DNA from 2 places in the Mesorhizobium sp. FG116 genome. Region 2 is predicted to be linked to the other one. Evidence: predicted binding sites of a transcription regulator. Region 2 holds the regulator's gene; the other holds the start of a gene.
The links. Region 2 encodes LexA, which represses DNA repair genes until DNA is damaged. Its sites were predicted from a motif close to TGTTCNNNNTGTGTTCNG; they were not measured.
Positions count from the first base shown of each region.

Region 1 (3,436 bases), on a different contig from region 2:
CCGGGCATCGCGTACCGGCTGCGCCGTGCCGACGCGTACCGCCTCGACGCGGGCGTCGACGCGATGGCAGACGAGATCGAGGCGGCGGGCGCCGAGGCCCTTTTCCTCGAGCGCGGCGCAAAGCTGGTCGGTGAGCTTGCCGATGTAGCGGGCAATCGTCTCGGCAGCGCCGATGGGTTCCGCGAAGGCCCGCCGCACCTCGATCAGATCCGCTGGCCGGATCGGCTCGATCGGCTCGGCAACTTCGCCGAGCGCCTGGTTGAGCCGGCGCGCTAATTCGGGGCCGAAGCGTAGCGTCAACGGCGCGCGCTGCTGCACCAGCAAATCGCGCACACGCTCGAAGCCGAGGACCCGGAGATCGGCCGCCATCCCAGGCGGCAGGCGGAGTGCCGCGAGCCGCAGCGGATCGAGCACCGCCGCGCCATGTCTCGGCGGCGCGATGACTATAGGATTGGCGGCGAACCGGGCGAGCGCATGGGCCGCGCCCCAGGTGTCCGCCACCGCGGCGCGCGCGGTGACACCTGACATGGCGAGCCGACCGATCAGGGTTTCGATCATGGCCGCTTCACCGCCATGCAGATGGTCGGCGCCGGTCGAGTCGATCACGATGCCGTCCGGCGGATCGGCCGCGACGATCGGCGAGACGCGCTGGAGCACCCACAGCGCCAGCCGTTCCAGCGCCTCGGCATCGGCAACGGGATCGGCGTCCATGGTGATCAGGCCGGGTACCAGGATCTGGGCCTTGGTCGCGGGCATGCCGGGGCGCAGCCCAGCGGCTCGGGCGGCGGCATCCGCTGCCGTGATCACCCGCCGGTTCCCGTCCCGGCCGATCATCACCAGCGGCGCCTCAGTCGGAGGCGCGGCGTCGCCAGCCGTCCGCCGCAGCCGGTCGGTCGCCCAATCCGGCAGGTAGAGCGAGACGACCCGTCTCATCGCAAGCCTCCAACTCGATATCAGCACTCTCGCCCGCCTTGGCGCGGATCAGTTCGACAAGCCAGCGATGGCGGCCCACGCCCGGAACCGGCAGCGGCTCGGACGGAAGGACGGAGACGCGCCAGCGCGTCATGGCGGCGGTCGGCGCGCCGAAGTCGGACGCATCGCTGTGCCGACGCCAGCGGCGCAGCGCGATTCCGATAGACCCGGTGCCTTCGGCCGCAAGCTGAAGCCGGCGCGAAGCGGTCATCGGCAGCCGGGCGATCTCGCCGACGACGGCGCCTAGCCCGCCATGACGAAGACCTTCCTCCATACAGGCCAGGATGGCCTTGTCGTCGCCGGCCTCGACATAGACGACGCGGTCGGCGGCAAGGCCCGCCTGCGCGAGCGCCGGAGCGAAGAGGTCCGGCTTGGCGATGCACCAGAGGGTCTTGCCGGTCGTGCGCCCGGCGATCCCGGCGACGAACAGAGCTGCCGCCGCGCAGTCGATCGCGCCGTTGCCGCCGCCGGCGACTTCATGCAGCGCGCCGCGTGCCAGTCCGCCGCCCGGAAGCCGCGAATCGATTTCGGGGAGCCCGAACGGAAGCACCGATTTCGCGCGCCGGAACCGCCCTTCGAGGCGGGCGATCCGCTCTCGAAGCTCGATAAGAGTTGAATGGGGCGCCGAGGCACGCATCTATCCCTTGAAAGCTGTTCTGGTCGTGGTATGTTCTATGTTTGTTCTCATCCTGACAAAGAGTCAACGGACTCGTTGGAACGGGATGAATGCCGAAGCGGGACCGCGGCGGCGTGCGCGTCGGGAGAAACGGCCGGAACCGTCCGGCCTTGTAATTTCGCGTTCGATTCCAATCTCAATGAGAGACAAAAAAGAGAACAGGCATGGCGGCTTTTCAGGTCAGGATCGCGTATCTCACGCCGTTGAAGCGATCGCGGCATTATTTCCATCAGCTTGTGCTGGCGGCCGACCGGCAGGGCGCACTTGCGGAAGGTCGCACGCTGCTCAAGAAAAGGTCTCCGGAGGCGCGCATCGTTCATGCGGCCGCCAATCTGCGTCCCGACAGCAAGGATGCAGAGGCTGCGATCCGGGCCGGATGGCGATACCGCGACGGATGGTGGTCCCGGCCGATCCGCGCCGGCGACGATCTGGCGGCGATCGCTGTTCATGGTTTCGCCGACGGCAAGGCGATCAACGCACGCAGCACCGCCGGCTGTGTCGATATCGACCGTCACGCCGAGCGAATGGCCGCGTGACGGCGGAATACCAGGACAGCGCTATCGCCACCTCCCGCGCATCTTCGTCTTGAGATCTATCCAGACCTCGGGCTGCGGTGCCCTGCCGGGCGCGTCCGATGGCGGCGGCCAGGAAATCTGTTCGAAGCGGTCGAGGATGTAGTCGGGAATAAACCGCGTGCGCGATGCGTAGACATGCCGGTCTCCCCGCGCCGACTGCCCGCTGACATAGAAGCGCTGCGGGGTGACCAGATGCAGCGAATCCTTCGCCCGCGTCATGGCGACATAGAGCAGCCGGCGTTCCTCTTCGAGATCGTCGCGCTCGCCGACCGCCAGGTCGATCGGAATACAGCCATCGACGGTGTTGAGCAGGAACACCTTCGTCCACTCCTGGCCCTTGGCAGAATGGATCGTGAGCAGGATGAGATAGTCCTCGTCGAGGTGCGGCGATGCGCTCGGCGTGTCATCTCCGAGGCGGCCCGGCGAGAAAAAGTCATGAGAAGGATGCGTCGAGGATCGGCGCCCTTCACGATCAGGTGCGCGACCCTGTGCGCCAAGGTATTGGTCTTGCCGGACCCGGCGCCTGCGATGATCAGCAGCGCCTCCGCAGCCGAACCTTCGCCGTGGACCACGGCGGACCGTTGCTCGGCGTTGAGGCTGGCAAGGTAGTCGTTTGGCTCTGGGGCGGCCACGGTCGAATCAAGGACAGCGAGGTTCATTGCGCGAATGAATCGTGTTTCCGTTTCGTTCGCAACAAGGATCGGACGGCGCCGTGCGCGTGCTCTGTCGAAAACGTTCTCGGTCCGATGTGCTCTTTCATCTTGCGCTTGTTGAATGGCCCTGGGCCGACCGAGCCGCGCAGCTTGTCTTTGGTAGACGACTTGGTCGCCTTCACATTGGCGACCTCTTCTGCTGCAATCACAACGCTCATAACCCAAAGTTGTGGGGATTCCCGAGAATTTCGGAAGTGTGAGATTTTTGTCTTTCTGCGAATATCGGGGCACGGCTGGCAGGAAACGAACCCACCATGGACCGGCATTATCGCGACAACCGCAAGATCGATCCGACCCGCGGCGCGGCGCTCGCCGACGGCTCCGCCAACGACATGGACCGGATGGAGATCGGGCCGACCATCCTCGCTTACGACGAGTGGGCCGCAGCCGGCTTGCAACTGCCCGACCTGCCCCGGATGCGCGAGTATCGCTGGAAGCGGCTTGTTCAGTTCATGCAGGCCAGGGACTATGGCGGGCTCCTGCTGTTCGATCCGCTTAAC
Region 1 is NZ_JBMDKS010000059.1:2,663-6,098, reverse strand. Features, by position in the region: partial or broken gene ACODTY_RS22965 (Y-family DNA polymerase) at 1-933, opposite strand, end outside; gene ACODTY_RS22960 (ImuA family protein) at 848-1,609, opposite strand; gene ACODTY_RS22955 (hypothetical protein) at 1,813-2,184, shown strand; partial or broken gene ACODTY_RS22950 (3'-5' exonuclease) at 2,206-2,610, opposite strand; partial or broken gene ACODTY_RS22945 (UvrD-helicase domain-containing protein) at 2,637-2,882, opposite strand; gene ACODTY_RS22940 (aminopeptidase P family N-terminal domain-containing protein) at 3,191-3,436, shown strand, end outside.
Region 1: a site for LexA is predicted at 1,641-1,658, ahead of ACODTY_RS22960 (ImuA family protein). Genes of this name have one in related genera too.

Region 2 (3,436 bases):
GTGGACCGCGGCATGGTCATCTCCGGCATCCGGTTGGTGGAAAAGACCGGCGGCAAGTCAGGCGATTACAAATCGGAGGCGTGACATGGCCCTGCTGCCCGTCGACCAGGCTCTCAAGCGTTTGCTCGACGACGTCGAGACGCTGCCGTCCGAAAGCGTCGCACTGGCGGATGCCTATGACAGGGTGCTGGCCAAGCCGGTCATCGCCTTGCGCACCCAGCCGCCCTTCGCAGCTTCCGCCATGGACGGATACGCGGTGCGCGGCGTCGACGTGGCAAAAGCACCCGCCCGGCTCAAGGTTATCGGAGAAATAGCCGCCGGTCACAATTTCGCAGGCACGGTCGGAAACGGCGAAGCGGCCCGCATTTTCACCGGCGCGCCATTGCCTGACGGAACAGACACCGTCGTCATCCAGGAAAACGTCAGCGGTCTGGCGGACGGCCGTATCGAAATCGCCGAACCGACCCGCAGCGGTGCAAATGTCAGGCGTGCCGGGCTTGATTTTGTCGCAGGCGACACCTTGCTGGAACAGGGCCACCTGCTTGGCGCAAGAGCACTGTCGCTTGCCGCATCGGCAAATCGATCGCACCTCGATGTCGTGCGCCAACCTGTCGTCGCCATCATTGCCACGGGTGACGAACTGCTTGTCCCCGGCAGCGAACCGGGCCCCGGCCAGATCATTTCCTCGAACGCCTATGGCGTCATGGGGGCCGCCCTGTCGGTCGGCGCACGCGCGCTTGATCTCGGCATCGCGGCCGACCGCAAGGAAGCTATAGCCGCGTTGGTAAAACAGGCTGTTGCGGCCAAAGCCGATGTCATCGTTACGATGGGCGGCGCATCTGTCGGCGACCACGATCTCGTGCACGGCGTTCTCACCGGCGAAGGCATGAAACTCGATTTCTGGAAAATCGCCATGCGCCCCGGCAAGCCGTTGATGTTCGGGCGCTTGGGCAACATCCGTTGCATCGGCCTGCCCGGCAACCCAGTGGCCAGCCTGGTCTGCTCCCAGCTTTTCCTCAAACCTCTGCTCGCTCGCCTCGGCGGTCGCCCGTTCCGCCAGAACGTTCGCGAGGGACTCCTGGGCACACCGATGGCAGCAAACGATCTGCGTCAGGACTACGTCCGCGCCACTCTCAGCCGGCAAGGCAGCGCGCTGATTGCAACGCCGTTCAATGTTCAGGATTCCTCGATGCTGCGCACCATGGCGACAGCCGGTTGCCTCATCGTGCGCGAGCCCTTCGCGCCGGCAGCCGAGGCAGGTACACCCTGTCGCATCCTCTGCCTAAGCTGAACAAATCGTCAACGCATTCATTAAACTTTAAACGGTTGCGGAACACAACTGGAACAGATAGTGTTTGTTCCGGGTTTGTTTTCCGATTCTGGACTCTACCGCGACCGGGGGCCGCAATGCTGACGCGCAAGCAACATGAACTTCTTCTCTTCATCCACGAGAGACTGAAAGAGAGCGGAATCCCGCCGTCTTTTGACGAGATGAAGGAGGCGCTCGACCTTGCCTCCAAGTCCGGCATCCATCGGCTGATAACGGCACTTGAGGAGCGCGGTTTCATCCGCAGGCTTCCGAACAGGGCCCGCGCGCTTGAAGTGTTGCGCCTGCCGGATTCGATTGCGCCTGGCCTCAATGCGGCGAGGAAATTCTCGCCAAGCGTCATCCAGGGTAGTCTCGGACGACCGGTCAAGGAACCTTCCCGGCTGCAATCCGCCAGCAATGACGACGATGCGGCATCGGCGGTTTCCATTCCCGTCATGGGCCGCATCGCGGCCGGTGTTCCCATCGACGCCATCCAGCACAAGACCCATTCGATTTCCGTGCCGCCGGACATGATTTCGGGCGGGGAGCACTACGCGCTCGAGGTCAAGGGCGATTCGATGATCGAGGCCGGCATTTTCGACGGCGATACGGTCATCATCCGCAATGCCAATTCGGCGACGCCGGGCGAAATCATCGTTGCCCTGGTGGACGAAGAAGAGGCCACTTTGAAGCGCTTCCGCCGCAAGGGCGCATCGATTGCGCTCGAAGCAGCCAACCCAGCCTATGAAACCCGAATTTTTGGTCCTGACCGTGTCAAGGTACAGGGCAAGCTGGTCGGATTGATCCGGCGCTACTGAACCAACCATAGTTGCATCATATCGACCGGGCGTTGACGCGCCCGGTCGATTTTTTGATGGGATAAACAACTGATTTCTCCCGGCTTCGCCCCGGTCACCCCATATTTGGCAATGAGGCATTTTGTCTTTTGAGACAAAGGCCTAGCGCCACAATTTCGTGACATTCATTATGAATTTGGCAGATGGCTTCTACGCCATCCAATGTCACTGTTTAACGCACTCTGGGAAATGACCGGGGTGGAAGGAGTTTCCGATGCCTGCCCCTCGGTTCTGTCACTCATGCGCAGGACCCCGCCCACGCGCCGCCGTTCGATGCCCTTGGTGTCAGCGCAGCTACGATACGATGCACGGCCAGCCAGAGCATCTGTTCGGAGTTCTTCGCGGTGAGAGGAAGCCATCCAAAACCCATGTTGAAACGGACTAGTGCATGTCTCCCGAAGGTGGGCCCGGTTTCGGGCAAAGACATGCACAAAATCAAAGAGCCAAAGCGTGTTATGCGAATCTGAAAGATCGCGACGCGCTTTAGGCAGGGCTTTGGTTGAAATCCGCTAGTCTTCTGCAATCGGTTCCGGCTCGGGGTGATCTGGGGTTTTGCGTTCCTTTTTCTCGTAAGGAGCGAGCCCCCGCGCTTCGCGCGAAAACCGGCGCTGGACATGCCACGGCCGATAGTCGGCTTCAACGGCAAAACTGACTTGTGCACGCCCGCCCTCCGCCTGGTCCGGTAGGAAGACGGCGGCGCTGCCAAGCCTCGCGAGCTGCCGCTTGGTGATGATCGCCACCGACGGCAGGTCGCATGGATCGGAGGCGGTCGCATCGTCGATTACGATCACAGCCGCCAACTTGCAGGCAGGCCTTGCCGCGGCTTCGGACTTCGCCAGCGCAACCACTTTTCCTGACATGTGCCTCGCCACACAAAGATCGTTCGCGCAGTGGAACTCGCCAGCCCCCGGCGCATCAGCCACCGAAACAAGCGTCTGATCGCTACCCGTGTGCGGTTTGACAACCGTTTCCGCATCGAGCGCGCGCCGCCAATTGTCGATCGTGAACGCATTCGGACGCGAGCGGTTGACCGCCAGTTGTTCCTCGCCGATTGGCACGGCCACCAGCCGTGCATCCTCCGAGATCAGCAAATCGGGCGTGCGCACCTGCGCCACCATAAACAACCCCGCAATCGCCAGGGGAATTGCGGCAAGCCTCAGCCACGTTGTCGTGATCGTCGCGATCACCAGCGCAATCGTCACCAACACCACCGATGAAGCGGAAACCAGCCCGACGGCATCGAGTGGCGAAAGCGCCGCGATCCATTCCG
Region 2 is NZ_JBMDKS010000002.1:273,728-277,163, reverse strand. Features, by position in the region: gene moaC (cyclic pyranopterin monophosphate synthase MoaC) at 1-84, shown strand, start outside; gene ACODTY_RS03290 (molybdopterin molybdotransferase MoeA) at 86-1,291, shown strand; gene lexA (transcriptional repressor LexA) at 1,408-2,127, shown strand; gene ACODTY_RS03280 (ComEC/Rec2 family competence protein) at 2,676-3,436, opposite strand, start outside.